DNA from 2 places in the Micromonospora sp. RV43 genome. Region 2 is predicted to be linked to the other one. Evidence: riboswitches for the same ligand, from Rfam matches in the RefSeq annotation. Region 2 holds a riboswitch; the other holds the start of a gene.
What was found. Region 2 has a riboswitch for cobalamin ahead of ABD52_RS20255 (magnesium chelatase subunit D family protein). Riboswitches for the same ligand answer to the same signal wherever they lie in the genome.
Positions count from the first base shown of each region.

Region 1: it holds a riboswitch for cobalamin, as region 2 does, so the genes downstream of both, ABD52_RS27115 (peptidase) here and ABD52_RS20255 (magnesium chelatase subunit D family protein) in region 2, are expected to answer to the same signal.

Region 1 covers NZ_LEKG01000139.1:2,310-9,856, forward strand. The annotation lists gene ABD52_RS27110 (hypothetical protein) at 1-480, opposite strand, end outside; gene ABD52_RS27115 (peptidase) at 516-1,559, opposite strand; cobalamin riboswitch at 1,658-1,794, opposite strand; gene ABD52_RS27120 (alkaline phosphatase PhoX) at 1,924-3,084, opposite strand; gene ABD52_RS27125 (beta-1,3-glucanase family protein) at 3,263-4,855, opposite strand; gene ABD52_RS27130 (hypothetical protein) at 5,027-5,467, shown strand; gene ABD52_RS27135 (tetratricopeptide repeat protein) at 5,533-7,236, opposite strand; gene ABD52_RS27140 (polysaccharide pyruvyl transferase family protein) at 7,538-7,547, opposite strand, start outside.
Region 2 covers NZ_LEKG01000083.1:8,682-16,228, reverse strand. The annotation lists gene ABD52_RS20275 (precorrin-8X methylmutase) at 1-357, shown strand, start outside; gene ABD52_RS20270 (precorrin-2 C(20)-methyltransferase) at 354-1,856, shown strand; gene ABD52_RS20265 (cobalt-precorrin-4/precorrin-4 C(11)-methyltransferase) at 1,857-2,612, opposite strand; gene ABD52_RS20260 (bifunctional cobalt-precorrin-7 (C(5))-methyltransferase/cobalt-precorrin-6B (C(15))-methyltransferase) at 2,609-3,817, opposite strand; cobalamin riboswitch at 3,872-4,016, shown strand; gene ABD52_RS20255 (magnesium chelatase subunit D family protein) at 4,063-6,045, shown strand; gene cobO (cob(I)yrinic acid a,c-diamide adenosyltransferase) at 6,045-6,659, shown strand; gene ABD52_RS20245 (cobyrinate a,c-diamide synthase) at 6,653-7,547, shown strand, end outside.

The DNA of each region.
Region 1 (7,547 bases), on a different contig from region 2:
AGCGGCGATGCTCGGCGGGGCGCCGGCGCCGAAGGACCAGCCCTCGACACTGCCCGGCGCGGGGTTGTAGCCGGTCGCCCCCGACGTGCTGTAGGACCAGGAGCCGCCGCTGGACGCATGCCAGTACGACCAGTACGCCGTGGCCGGCGGGGTGTTGACGCACGGCTCCGTCGCGGCGGTGGGCTTGCCGTTGATCCGGCAGACGAAGGCCAGGCCCCAGCGGGCGGTGCCGGTCACTGTGAAGCCGGCGGCCTGGAGCGCGGCCAGGCCGGTGGCCGGATCGCCCGGCGCACAGGCGACCTGGACGCCGCCGCCGAGCGCGGCGAAGTCGACGACCACAGTGACTCCCGAGGTGCCCGCGCAGGCGGCGGCGTGCGCCGCCCGGGGCGCGGGTTCGACTGCGGTCAGCGCGACGCCGGCGACGACGGCGGCCAGCAGGCCGGCCAGCCAGGTGCGGACTGTGGAACGATGACGGAACACGGATCCTCCTGTGATCGGGCGAGCGGCGAAGGGGTTCACGGGCAGGCGAGCGCCGGTGCGCCGGGGTCGGCGCCGGCGGCGGACAGACGGGCGTACCCGATCCCGGTGAGACCGAGGACGGCCTGGGCGGTCGCCCGGGGTGCGGTGGCCGGGTCGAAGCCGCCGCCGTCGAAGTCGACAGCGCCCCTGTCGGCCGGCGCCCCGGCGCAGCCGACCTGGAGTCCGGCGAGGAATGCCCGGGCCCGCGCCCAGGCCGGCAGCCGGTGGCCGTCGCGCAGGGCCTGCGCGGCGAGGCCGGTGCTGTTGGCGTTCGGCGTGCCGCCCGCGTTGGCGAAGCCGCCGTCGGCACGCTGAACGGACACCAGCCAGCGCAGCCCGGCGGCGGCGTCGGCCGGACGGTCCGCGGCGCGCAGCGCCTGTGCCGCGAGCGCGGTGGCGTCCACGTCGGACGTGCAGACCGGTTGCGCGGGCAGCAGCGGGTAGCCGCCGTCCGGGCACCGGGTGCCGGCCAGCCAGGCGGCCGCCGCCGGTGGCGCTCCGCCCGCCGTACGGTCCAGCGCCAGCAGCGCGAAGGATTGGCTGAACGCGTTGCTGTAGTCGCCGTACGCGGACCGGTCGCTGAACCTGCCGGCCGGCGTCTGGAGCGAGCGCAGCCGGGCGATCAGGTCCACCCCGCCGACGCCGGCCGGGTCGCCGCCGCGCACCTGCACGGCGAGGGCGAGCTTGGCGGTCGCACCCGCGTACGCCTCGGAGACGCCGTCGCCGAGGTAGCCGTCGCGGATGTCCGGCCGGGTGACCCAGGCCAGCGCGTCGCCGCCGTGGTCGTCGGCGACGCCGGTGGCGGCGAAGGCGAACACGGCGTCGAGGGTCAGCCCCTGGTCGGGGTACGCGACACCGTCGAAGACCGCCTCGAAGCGTTCGCCGTCGACGAGTTGCCGGGCGAGCCAGCCGCCGGCGGCCTCCGGACGGGTGAGGGCGGCGCGCTCGGGGGCGGCGACGGCGGGTGTGGTGAGGGTGAGAGCAGCGAGTACGCCGCAGAGGAGCGCGAGCAGGCGGTGCCGGCTTCGGCGGACGACCATCGGAAGCGCCTTTCCGGCCCGGCGGTCGTCGAAAGCCCGGACGACCGCGGCAACGCCGCGTCGACCGGGACTCCGACCCGTGGGCCACGACGGGTGGGGAGCGGATGCACGCGTACGACGGGTATTCGGGCTCGCCGCCGCAGATCTCTCTGGGCGGCCTACCGTTGCGGGCCAGCGCCGGATTTCGACCGGTCTTCCCCCGCACGTACACGCGGTGGTTCAGTTGTCGCGACAGTCTGCTGTGGCCGGAGCGCCGATGTCAATGCGCCAGGATCCGGACACGTGCCGTGACGGCCGGCAGGACGCCCGGTGAAGACCGGGCGTCCTCGACCGCGTGGTCACTGTCAGCGGGGCCGGGAGCCGGTCATCGGCGGAACGGCCCGGTGACGCAGTAGGTGATGCCGCCGGAGGACGAGCCGGTCGTGCCGCGTTGCGACGAGAAGTACAGCCGGTCCCCCGCCGGGGTGAACGCCGGCCCGGTGATCTCCGAACCGCTCTGTCCGGTGATCCGCAGGAAGACCGAGATCTTGTCGTCGGGCGTGATCATGCAGATCTCCATGTTCCCGCCGTCCTCCGCGACGTACAGGTCACCGGCAGTGGACCCGGTGATGTTGTCGACCCCGGTCAGCGGAGGGGTGCCCGGACTGACCAGGTTGTCGTCGTAGGCGAGCTCGTACGTGCCGGCGGCCAGGTTGACCTGCCACACGCGGTTGTCGCCCTTCGTGGTGAACCAGACGGTGTCATCCGCGTAGTGACAGCCCTCGCCGCCGTTGAACGTCTTCGCGCCGGACACCTGCTGCCGGGTCGGGGTGGGCGAGCCGTCCGGGTCGGGCACCGTGGCCCAGGTGAACGTGCCGGAGGTCGCCGTACCGGCGCGGAAGACCTGGAGGGTTCCGGCGGAGAGGTCGCCCCAGGTGGTCGGCACGAACCGGTAGAACTTGCCGTCGGTCTCGTCCTCGGTCAGGTAGACGACCCGGCGGACCGGGTCGGCCGCGGCCGCCTCGTGCTTGAACCGGCCCAGCGCGGGACGCGCCACGGCGGTCCCGCCGAGGGGGTACGTCTCGAAGACCCGCCCCAGGGACACCTCCTCGCAGGAGAGCCAGGTGTTCCACGGCGTCTTCCCCCCGGCGCAGTTGTTGTTGGTGCCGGAGAGGATCCGCGACGCCCCGACCACGGCGCCGCTGGAGTTGAAGACGAGGCGTGAGGCACCGCCGCCCGCACCGGCTGACACCTCGGAGTTCGACACGTAGATCCAGCCGGTGCCGTTCGGGAACACGGCGCCACCGTCCGGAGCGTCGTGCCAGGTGTACGACGTCCCCGGCACCGTCCGACGGGATCGTGCGACGATCGAGCTGGTGAAGCCGGCCGGCAACTGGATGCCGTTGGCGTCGGCGGGCTGGAGCCCACCGTAGGGGCCCGCCGCGTTCTGCGCCGGGGCTCCGTACGCCGCCGACCACGCGGTGAACGGCAGCGCGACAGCGCCCGCACCGACGACAGTGGCCCGCAGCATTGCTCGACGATCCATGGAACCTCCTCGGTAGGTTCCCCAGATCTGACCGGGCGGAGCTTACGCACATCGATCTGTTGGATGAACGTCGATGGACGCCTCGGTGCGCGGCGTCGTGTCACCGGCCGTCTCGTCCGTCGCCTGCCGGTGACGGGAGCGACTCGCGGTCGGCCCCCGCCACCGTTCGCATGGCTGGTCAGCCCTTGCGCCACTTCTGGTTGGCCGTGCCCCCGCAGTCCCAGAGCTGGAGCCTCGCGCCGTCGTTGCCGTTCCAGTCCTTGATGTCGACGCACTTGCCGGCCTGGAGGTTGACCAGGTCTCCGGCCGCGTTCAGGGTGAACTGCTGGGCGCCGGTGCCGTTGCAGGTGTAGAGCTGCACCGCCGCCCCGTTCGCGGTGGACCCGGCGTCGACGTCCATGCACTTGTTGTTCTGGCTCTTGAGCGCCGTGCCGCTGAACGTCCACTTCTGCGCGTTGGTGTTGTTGCAGTTCCACATCTGCAACGGCGCGCGGTCGACGAAGTTGGAGCTCGGCACGTCGATGCACTTGTTGTTCCAGTTGCTGACCACTGGCACCCCGGTGGTCGGGGTGCTGCCGCCACCGCCGGTGAACGGGCTGAGGATCAGTCCGGCCGAACGGGGATCGCCGTCGTGCACCAGCGACTCGAATCCACCGACGTCGTCGAAGGCGAACGCGTACGCCCGGCCGTCGGTCATGTTGGCGTGGATCAGGCGTGCGTACTGGTTGGTGGGGTTGCTGCGGTAGAAGTCGGCGGCGTTCGTGCTGGGCTGGGTGTCGACGGTGCCGAGCGTGCCTCGGTTGAGGGCGGCGCAGAGCGTACGCGAGATCGGGCCGACCACCTGGTCGTTCGGCGCGGGCAGGTCGCCGTCACAGCCCCAGACGCTGGCCGAGGAGGGCCGGTTGAAGGAGGCGACCACCTGGCCGCTGCCGTTGGTGAAGGTCATGGTGTTGCCCGAGGTGCGGCCGTAGTACCGGATGGCCGGCTGGTCGGCGAAGGGCGCCACGGTCAGGGTCTTCGTGGTGTACGCGTTCCACGCGGACGCGATGTACGAGTCCAGGTACGTGGTGCTCAGCAGGCCGGCCCCGGCCGCCTTGCCCGGAGCCAGGACGCGTAGCACGGTCCCGTCGGAGCGGGTGTGGACGGTGCCGGCCCAGCCCGGCTGCGCCCGGATCCCGTCGATGACCGCGTTGCGTCCGTTGGCCACCACGTCGCCGGTGCGCTTGGTGACGCCGTTGGCGCCGGTCACGGTGACCGCGTGCGGGATCGCGAACATGTCGACCTGGGAGCTGTTGAGCCACAGCCCGGAGTCGTTGTAGGTGAACTCGCTCCAGTCGAAGAGGATGTCGCGGTTCGCGTCACCGGCCGCCCAGGGCGCGGGCTGCACCAGTCCGTCCGGGGTGAGGAAGAACTTGAGCTTCTGCCCGAGGGAGAAGTAGGCCCGGCCGGAGAAGCCGCGGGGGAACTGGATCGTGGTGCTGCCGCCGTTGCCGGGGCCCGGTATGGAGACGTCCGGCGCGGGTGACGGCGGGAGCTGCCCGCCGGTCCACGGCACGAAGGTGCCGCCGGAGGTGACGTAGCCGAGTCGGCCGGAGGACAGCTGGACGCCGATGACGTAGAGGTGGACCGGGTCGCTGCGGCCGGTGGTGTTGGTGACGGTGACCGGCAGCAACGCCGGTCCGACCGCCTGGGCGGGCGTGGCGACGACGGCGCCGGTGAGCCCGGCGAGCAGGGCGGACGCGGCGGCGAGCAGCCTTCTTCGGAGACGCATGGGGACACCTCGCGGGAGACGGGGGGACGGGAGAGCGCTCTCTCAGCAGGGTCCAATTGTTAATATTGTTTGTCAATAGGTGGTTGCCTATGGATCAGGGCCACGGCGAAGGTCACCGGTTGATTAAGATCCACTACGGAACAGTCGACTGTGGATTGGGTAGGTAGGTACATGAAACGCATGCTTTCGGCGCTGACGGCGCTGGTGACCGTCGCGGCGGGCCTGACTGTCGGCGCCCCCGCCGCCCAGGCGGCCGGCTCCTGCTCGGGGACCATCACCTACAGCCAGGTGCAGTCGTCCGGGCTCGGTGAACTGGTGATCTACTACAACAGCAGCAACGGGGGCACCAACAGCGCCTGCTTCTACCACCGCGGCGCGGCGTACGGGAGGTCGGCGCCGACCTTCGTGCAGATCTACCGCTGCGCGGAGCGGTCGGGCGAGGGCGCGCACTGCACCCGGTCGGGCGGCGCGGACACCAATTCCGGTGACTTCAGCTATTACGCCGGCCCGGTCGCCGTCACCGGTACGGCGAACTACTGCGTCGAGGCGGTCGGCTACATCGGATGGGCCGGTGAGCGCCACCAGATCTACAGCCGCCGCCAGGGCTGCTGAAACCGCTCCCCTTCCCCGGACCGGGGCCGGCGCACGATGAGCGCCGGCTCCCCGGCCGGGCCGGGTCAGACGGCCAGCGCGCGGCGGCACCTGGTGAGTTCCGCGCGCAGATCCCGGCGCAGGGCGCGGTCCAGGCCGGGCTGGGCGAGCGCCTGGGCGAAGTCGCGGGCCGCCTCGTCCCACCGGCCCAGCCGGGCCAGGGCCGTACCCCGGTTGTAGCGCGGCACGGGGGCCTCCGACAGCGCCACCGCCCGGTCCAGGTCGGCGAGCGCGGCGGCCACGTCGCCGCGCTCGAACCGGGTGGCGGCCCGGTTCGTCCACGCCTCCACCAGTTCGGGGTCCCCGTTCAGGGCCCGGGTGAGCAGTTCGTCGGCCTCGGCGGGCCGGCCGCGCTCGGCGAGGACCAGGCCCAGGGTGCACAGCAGCGCGGGCTCCTGCGGAGCGCCGGCCAGCCCGGCCCGCGCACCCGCCTCGGCGGCATCCAGCGCGCCGCGCTCCACGTGCAGGTTGACCAGGGCGATCCGGGCGTCGAGGTGCCCCGGTTCGATGGCGAGCACCCGCTCCAGGTCGGCGCGAGCCCGCTCGGGGCGGCCCCGCTCCTGCTGGAGCACGGCCCGGTTGTAGTACGCCTCGGGCAGATGCGGTCCCAGCCGGATGGCGGCGTCGTAGTCCCTGATCGCGGCTCGGGTCCGGCCCGCCGCCCGGTGGAGGGCGGCGCGGTCCACGTAGTACTCGCAGTTGTCGGGGTCGTGGGCGATCACGGTGTCCAGATCGGCCAGCGCCCGCGCCGGGTCGCCCAGCGCGAGGTGAACCTGCGCCCGGTTGTGGCGCAGCCGGGCCAGGTCCTGCGGGCGTTCGCCGGGGCCGAGCGCGGCCGTCAGCCGGGTCAGCCCGTCGTCGACGAGCCGCAGCGCGCGGTCGGGCCGGCCTGCCCGGCTGTCCAGCAGCGCCAGGCCCTGCTCGTAGAAGACCGTCGACAGCAGCCGCCGGCGTGGGTCGGCCAGTTCGGCGGCGAGGCGCAGCGCCACCTCCAGCCAGTGCCGGGCCAGCGCCGGGTCCTGGTCGGCCGGCGGCAGGTGCCGGGCGTGCAGCATGGCGGTGGCGTACGCCGCCGACATAGTGATCTTCGGGTCGTCGGTGACGGCCCGCGCCTCGTCGTAGAGGTCGAGCGCCTCGGCGGCCCGGTTCAGAGCCGCCAGGGCGGTGGCCAGGCCGGTGGTGAACGCCCACCAGTGCCGCAGGTCGCCGTCGGGGGTGACCGCCGCCCGCCCGCGCCGGGCGACCCGGGCCGCGTGGTGGTAGTAGCCGCGGGCCAGGCTGTCGCCCAGGGCCCGTCGCAGCGCCTGCGGGGTGCGCTCGTCGGGCGCCGGATCGGGGGCACCGTCGTCGCGCAGGTCGAGGCGCACCGGGGCCGGCCCGAGCCGGCGGGCCAGCGCGTCCAGCAGTTCGGCTGTCGTCTCGTCGGCGCCGGCGACGTGATCGAACCGGACGGTCACGGGCCGCCGGAGCGTGCCGGCCCAGGCCGCCACCAGCTCCGCCGCGCCATAGGCCAGGCAGGCGGTACGGCGGGCGGGGTGGAAGCGGATCGGCTCCTCCTCGGCGGCCGGCCGGGCCGCCGGGTCGAGCTGGGGGGCGATCGCGTGCAGTTCGACCGCGTGCCGGGCCGCCAGGCGGGGCCGGTCGGCGGCGACCCGGCCGAGGAAGGCCGAGACCCCGGCGTACGGCCCGTGGTCGCGGTGGCAGTCGTAGCGCTCCGCCCCGTCCGTCACCGCAGGGCCCACCGCCGCAGGGGCGGGCGCCCGGGAGCGCCCGCCGGGCCGGCAGTTACCAGCACCACTCGATCCACAGGCGGCGTGCGCCGGACACCAGGCGGAGTGCAGTCGTGCGACGGATGGTCATCGTCCTCATAGGAACCTCCGATGTGATGCACCTCAGGGCTGGCCCAGAGCGTAATGCCAGTCGATGGAAATAAGAAGGGTTCTCGCGATTCGCGGCGGGCTGATCGCACCGCCACGCCGAACGCCGCCGTCGCGGCGCCGGCCATTCCGCTGCCGAGCAGGCGTACGACGGTCAGCGCGAC
Region 2 (7,547 bases):
TGCTTTCTGCACGAACCCGAGGTCCCGGCGCTTGCCCACCGGTGGGCAACGACCCGGTCGGCGGCGGCGGTGTCGCTGTGGACCGACCACCTCGCCGGCGCGGTCGTCGCCTTCGGCAACGCCCCCACGGCCCTGTTCCACCTGCTGGAGATGCTGCGCGACGGCGCGCCACGACCAGCTGCGATCATCGGTACGCCGGTGGGATTCATCGGCGCCGCCGAGTCCAAGCAGGCGCTCATCGACCTCGCCACCGACGCCCCCGGCCTCGACGTGCCCTATCTCGTGGTGACCGGGCGCCGGGGCGGCTCGGCGATGGCCGCCTCCGCGCTCAACGCCCTCGCCCGGGAGGCGGAGTGACCGGGCGGCTGTCCGGCGTCGGGGTCGGCCCGGGTGATCCCGAACTGATCACGCTCAAAGCCGCCCGGCTGATCGGCGCGGCCCAGGTCATCGCCTACCACCAGGGTGTCGGCAAACAGTCCAACGCGCGCCGCATCGCTGCCGGGCTGTTCCCGGACGACGTGATCGAGGAGGCGCTGGTCTATCCGGTGACGACCCAGAGCACCGAGCACCCGGGCGGGTACGCCGGGGCGATGGCCGACTTCTACGCCGAAGCCGCCGAGCGGCTGCGGGCCCACCTTCGTGCGGGCCGCGACGTGGTCGTGCTGGCCGAGGGCGACCCGATGCTCTACGGCTCGTTCATGTACCTGCACGACCGGCTCGCCGGCGAGTTCGACACGCAGGTCGTCGCCGGTGTGCCCGCCTTCGCCGCCGCCACCGCCACCACCGCCCTGCCGCTGGTCCGGCAGACCGACGTGCTGACCGTGCTGCCGGGAACGTTGCCCGAGCCCGAGCTGGCCCGGCGTCTCGCCGACACCGACGGGGCGGTGATCATGAAGCTGGGCCGGACGTTCACCAAGGTCCGCTCGGCGCTCGAGCAGGCCGCGCGCGTCGAGGGCTCCTGGTACGTCGAACGGGCGTCGATGACCGCCGAGCGGGTACTGCCTGTCGCCGACGTGGACCCCGCCACGGTGCCGTACTTCTCGATCGTGCTGGTCCCCGGCGACACCCGGCCCGGAGTGGCCCGTTACGACCTCCCGGCCACCAGGGTCACCGAACCTTATCCCGGCGCCGAGGTCGTCGTCGTGGGCCTCGGCCCCGGTCCCGATCGGTGGCTCTCCCCCGAGGCGTCGCAGGTGCTCGCCGAGGTCGGCCACGTCGTCGGCTACGGCCCGTACGTCCAGCGCGTCGCGCAGCGCCCCGGACTCGTCCGCCACGCCTCCGGCAACACGGTCGAGCTCGAGCGGGCCCGGCAGGCGCTCGAACTGGCGCTCGCCGGTGAGCGCGTCGCGGTCGTCTCCGGCGGTGACGCGGGCGTCTTCGGCATGGCGTCGGCGGTGTTCGAGGCCGCGGAGGACCCCCGCTACGCCGGCGTCGCCATCCGTGTCGTACCCGGGATCTCCGCCGTCCAGGCGGTCGCGGCGCGCGCGGGCGCGCCGATCGGGGCCGATTTCGCGGTGATGAGCCTGTCGGACCGGCTCAAGCCGTGGGAGGTCGTGGTCAAGCGGCTGCGCGCTGTCGCCGAGGCGGATTTGGTGCTGGCCCTCTACAACCCGCGCTCACGCTCACGCACCGAACAGGTCGCGCAGGCCCGGGCCGTGCTGCTGGAGCACAAGTCCCCCCGGACGGTCGTGGTCGTGGGCCGCGACATCGGCCGGGCCGGGGAGAGTCTCACCGTCACCTCGCTCGGCGAACTGGACCCCGGCAGCATCGACATGAAATGCCTGTTGATCATCGGCGCCTCGGCGACGCGAGTCACCGCGGCCGGACGTGTCTGGAGCCCGCGCTTCGTGCCCTGATCAGCCGCGCACGCGGCGCTCGCGACCGGCCGAGTAGAGGAACGACTCGCCGCCACGGACGTCCCCGGCCAGCGCCGGGCCGACCAGGATGACCGCTGCCTGTCGCAGACCGGCCTGCTCGACCCGGCCGCCGATGTCGGCCAGCGTGCCGCGCAGGATGAGCTCCTGCGGCTGCGACACCCGGTGCACCACGACTATGGGGCAGTCGTGGCCGTAGTAGCCGGCCAGTTCGGCGGCCAGCTCGCGGGTACGCGTGACCGCCAGGTGCAGGGCGAGCGTCGCGCCGGTCGCGGCGAACGCGGCGAGCTTCTCTCCCGACGGCATGACCGTGGACCGGGCCTGCGCGCGGGTGAGCACGACCGACTGGGCCAGCTCCGGGACGGTCAGCTCGGCGCCGACGGCGGCGGCAGCAGCCGCATAGGCCGGCACGCCGGGCGTGACGTCCCACGGGACCCGGGCGGCGTCGAGCCGGCGTGCCTGCTCGTGCACCGCCGAGTACAGCGACGGGTCACCGGAGCACAGCCGTACGACCTCGGACCCGTCGGCGTGTGCCTGGACCAGGTGCGTGGTGATCTGGTCCAGGTCGAGGTGCTGGGTGTCGATCAGCCGGGCGTCGTCACGGCAGTGCTCCAGCACCTCGGCGTCGAGGTACGTGCCCGGGTACAGGCACACGTCGGCGGACTCGAGCAGGCGTACCGCGCGGAGGGTGAGCAGGTCGGCGGCGCCGGGCCCGGCCCCGACGAAATGGACGGTCATGGATCTCCCTTGACGATGGACCACTGGCTGACTGCCCGCGCGGGCGTCCAGCCGGTGAAGCCGCCGAGCGGTTCGGCGCGTTCGACGTGCAGGCGGACGAGTTCACCGCCGCGCCGGCTGTGCTGCTCCAGCAGCACCGCCTCGGTCTCGGCGGTGACACCGTGCACGACGAGCCGTCCACCTGCGCCGAGCGCATCCCAGCAGGTGTCCAGCACGCCGGGGACGGTGGCCCCGCCGCCGACGAACACCGCGTCGGGACGGTCCAGGCCGGACAGGGCCCCGGGCGCCGAACCCTCGACCAGACACAGACCCGGCACGCCGAGGGCAGCGGCGTTGCGGTGCACCAGCGCGGCCCGGTCGGAGCGGGGCTCCACCGCGATCGTCCGTGCCGTCGGCCAGGCCCGCATCCACTCCACACCGATCGAGCCGCTGCCGGCGCCGACGTCCCACAGCAGCTGACCGGGCGCGGGCGCGAGCCGGGCCAGGGCACTGGCCCGCAGGTCACGTTTGGTGATCTGCCCGCCGTGCTCGAACGCGTCGTCGGGCAACACGCCGCCCGAGGCCCAGCCCGGACCGGCACCGCGAACTTCGACGGCGAGAACGTTCAACCGCGGCACGTCGTTCAGGTCCCACCCGGCCGCGGTGGTCGCGGTACACGACTCACCGGCGGCACCGAGGTCACCGAGCACGACCAGCCTGGACTGCCCCCAACCGAGCCCGGTCAGCACCGCGGCCACGGCCGCGGGTGTCGTCTCGTCGCTGGACAGCACGAGCAGCCGGCGCCCGGCCGAGAGCGCAGGCACGATCAGCCGTAGGTCCCGGCCGACCAGGCTGACCGTGGTGACGGACTCAGCCGGCCATCCGAGACGTGCTCGGGCGAGGGCTACCGAGGAGACCCCGGGCACGATCGTCACGCGCTCCGGGCCCAGGACGTCCAGCAGCGTCGTGCCGATACCCGACACGAGCGGGTCGCCGGAGGCCAGCACGACAACCGGCCCTCGCGCGGAGGCGAGCACACCTGGCAGATTGTCCCGCAGCGGCGACGGCCACGCCACGCGCTGCTGGCCGTCGACGGGCGGCACCGCCTCGAGGTGCCGCCGCCCGCCGAGCAGCGTCGCGGCCGCCCGCACCAGCGCCCGGGACGGCTCCGGCAGACCCACCCACCCGTCAGCCCCGATCCCCACCACGGTCACCCGCTCCTCCATGGAGATGCACCCTAGCCGCCCACCGGCCCTTGCCCCGGCCACCGGGGCGTCTATGGTGATGCACAGGTTCGAGGTGCCCCACGACCGTGGTCACGGGGAGAATCTGGGAAGCCGGTGAGAATCCGGCACAGGGCCCGCTGCGGTGATCCAGGCATTGACCTGGGAAGTCCGAAGACCGGCCTCGATCCGATCCACGGCGCATGCCGCGTCGTGGACCGCCATGGCAGATCGAGCGGGAGCCCTACATGCCAGCGCAGTACCCCTTTTGTGCCGTCGTCGGCGCCGACGACATGACTCTCGCCCTCACCCTGGTCGCGATCGATCCGCTCATCGGCGGTGTCCTGATCCGCGGGGAGAAGGGCACTGCCAAGACCACTACCGTGCGCGGCCTCGCCGAGGTGCTCCCGGCGGTACGGGTCTATGCGGGCGACCGGTTCTCCATCGACCCGGACGATCCCTCGGCGGTCTGCCCCGACGGGCCGTTCGACGTGCCCACGCCCGTCGTCGAACGGCCGGTACGCCTCGTCGAACTACCCGTCGGAGCCGGCGACGACCGGGTGACCGGATCGCTGAAGCTCGATGCCGCGCTGCGAGACGGCGTCGTCGCGTTCGAGCCTGGCCTGCTGGCCCGGGCCCATCGTGGCCTGCTGTACGTCGACGAGGTCAACCTGCTGCCGGACCACCTGGTCGACCTGCTGCTCGACGCCGCGGCGACCGGCCGGGTCAGCGTCGAACGCGACGGTGTCTCGGTCGAGCATGCCTCCCGGTTCGTGTTGATCGGCACGATGAACCCGGAGGAGGGCGAACTGCGCCCGCAGCTGCTCGACCGGTTCGGCCTGACGGTCGAGGTCGCCGCCCCGCGTGACCCCGTCCTGCGGGTGCAGGCGGTCCGCCGCCGGCTCGCATTCGACGCCGACCCGGAGGGCTTCGCCACACGCTGGGCCGGCGAGCAGGAAGCCCTGCGCACCCGGCTGGCCGCCGCCCGGCGCTCGCTGGCCGGTGTCGTGCTCGACGACGAGACGCTGACCAGGATCGCCGAGCTGTGCGCCGCGTTCGACGTGGACGGCCTGCGTGCGGACCTCGTCACCGCTCGCGCCGCCGCGGCGCACGCGGCCTGGCGGGGACGTACGCGAGTGACACTCGAGGACATCCGCATCGCCGCCCGTCTCGCGCTGCCGCACCGCCGCCGCCGCAACCCCTTCGACGAGCCCGGCCTGGACCAGGACCGCCTGGACGACCTACTCGGCCACAACGACCCCGACCCCGGACCCGACGGTCCCGGCGGCGGTCTGCCCGACGACACCGGGCACGACGGATCGGCCGGGGACGTGCCCGGCTCTCCCGGCGAGAGCCCGCCCGTACCGGAGCCCGAACGGCAGGCCGCCACATCGATGGCATCCGCGGGCGAGCCCGCACGTGCCCGCTTGCTGGTCGTGAAAGGAACCGGCGACGGTCAGGCCGGCCGGCGGTCCCGGGCACGAACACCGCAGGGCCGTGTCGCCGGGCAGCGGCGGCGCACGTCCGGCGACGGCCGGCTGCACCTGCCGGGCACCATCACCGCGGCGGCGCCGCATCAGCATTCCCGGGGTGGCTTGACCGGCGGTCGCGGCCTCGCGCTCGTGCCCGGCGACCTGCGCCGGGCCGAGACCGTCGGGCGCGAGTCGAACCTCGTGCTGCTGTGCGTGGACGCGTCCGGTTCGATGGCGGCCCGCCGCCGCATGGAGCAGGTCAAGACCGCTGTGCTGTCGCTGCTGCTGGACGCCTACCGCCGCCGGGACAAGGTCGCACTGGTGACGTTCCGCCGGCACACCGCCGAGGTCGTCCTGCCACCGACCGGCTCGGTCGACGTCGCCTCCCGCCGCCTGGCCGACCTACCGGCCGGTGGCCGGACCCCGCTCGCGGAGGGCCTGGAACGCAGTGGCGAGGTGCTGCGCCGGGAGGCGCTGCGCGACCCGTCCCGCCGGCCCCTGCTCGTCGTGGTGACCGACGGCCGCGCCACCTCCGGCCCGGACCCGCTGGGTCGTGCCCACCGCGCCGCCGCCGCGCTCGCCACCAGCGGTGTCCAGGTCGTCGTCGTGGACTGCGAGACCGGACGATTCCGGCTCGGCCTCGCCGCCCGGCTTGCCACTCATCTGAGGGCCGAGCACGTGCCGCTCGGTGAAGTGACCGCCGACGGGCTCACCGGGGTCGTTCGCACGGCGACCGCTCCGCGGGCGGGGGTGGCCTGATGCCGCAGGGTAAGCCGCTCACCGTCGCGGACGACGGCAGCACCACCCGCCAGCGGCGCAACCGGCCGCTGCTGATGGTCCACACCGGAAACGGCAAGGGCAAGTCGACCGCCGCCTTCGGCATGGCGATGCGCGCCTGGAACCAGGGCTGGGACATCGGGGTGTTCCAGTTCGTGAAGTCGGCCAAGTGGCGCATCGGGGAACAGACCGTCCTGGAGAGGCTCGGGCTGCTGCACGAGCAGACCGGCGAAGGCGGGCCAGTCGAGTGGCACAAAATGGGCTCCGGATGGTCCTGGAGCCGTAAGAGCGGCACCGAGGCGGACCACGCCGCGGACGCCGCCGAGGGCTGGGCGGAGGTGAAGCGCCGTATCCAGGCGGAACGGCACCAGCTCTACATCCTGGACGAGTTCACCTATCCGATGCAGTGGGGCTGGGTCGACGTCGGCGACGTCGTGGAGACACTGGTCCACCGTCCCGGCCGTCAGCACGTGATCGTCACCGGGCGCCGGGCCGACCCCCGGCTGATCGAGGCAGCCGATCTGGTGACCGAGATGCAGCACGTCAAGCACCCGATGGACGTCGGCCAGAAGGGCCAACGAGGCATCGAATGGTGAGCCTTCCGCGGCTGATCGTCGCGGCGCCGGCCTCCGGCCACGGCAAGACCACGGTCGCGACCGGGCTCATGGCCGCGCTGGCCGCGCGCGGGCACACCGTGTCGGGGCACAAGGTGGGGCCCGACTACATCGACCCCGGCTACCACGCGCTGGCCACCGGACGCCCCGGCCGCAACCTCGACCCGCACCTGACCGACCCCTCACTCGTGATCCCGCTGCTGCTGCACGGCGCACGCGACGCGGACATCGCCATCGTCGAAGGGGTCATGGGCCTGTTCGACGGCCGCATCGGCGGCGACGGTTTCGCCTCCACCGCGCACCTCGCGGCCCTGACCGCCACCCCGATCCTGCTGGTCGTGGACGTCTCGCACACCTCGCGCAGCGTCGGGGCCGTCGTGCACGGAATGGACACGTTCGAGGCCGGCGTCACCGTCGCGGGTGTCGTGCTCAACAAAGCCGGGTCCGCCCGCCACGCCGCCGAGGCGGCCCGGGCGGTGGAATCCACCGGCGTACCGGTGCTCGGGATCCTGCACCGCGACCAGGGTGTCAGCGCCCCGTCGCGCCACCTCGGGCTCGTGCCGGCAGCCGAACGTGAGGAGGCCGCCGCCGCCCTGGACGTGCTGGCCGAGCAGATCGCCCGCCACGTGGACCTCGATGCGGTGCTGCAGGTGGCACGCACCGCACCCGATCTGGACGCCCAGCCATGGGACCCCGCCGCGCACGTCCGGCGGCCGGGCGCCGGATCACCGGTGGTTGCGGTCGCGGCCGGGCGTGCCTTCACCTTCCGGTACGCCGAGACGACCGAGCTGCTGCAGGCGGCGGGCTGCACCGTCGTCCCGTTCGACCCGGCCCGCGACCAGCGGCTTCCCGCCGGGACACGCGGGCTGT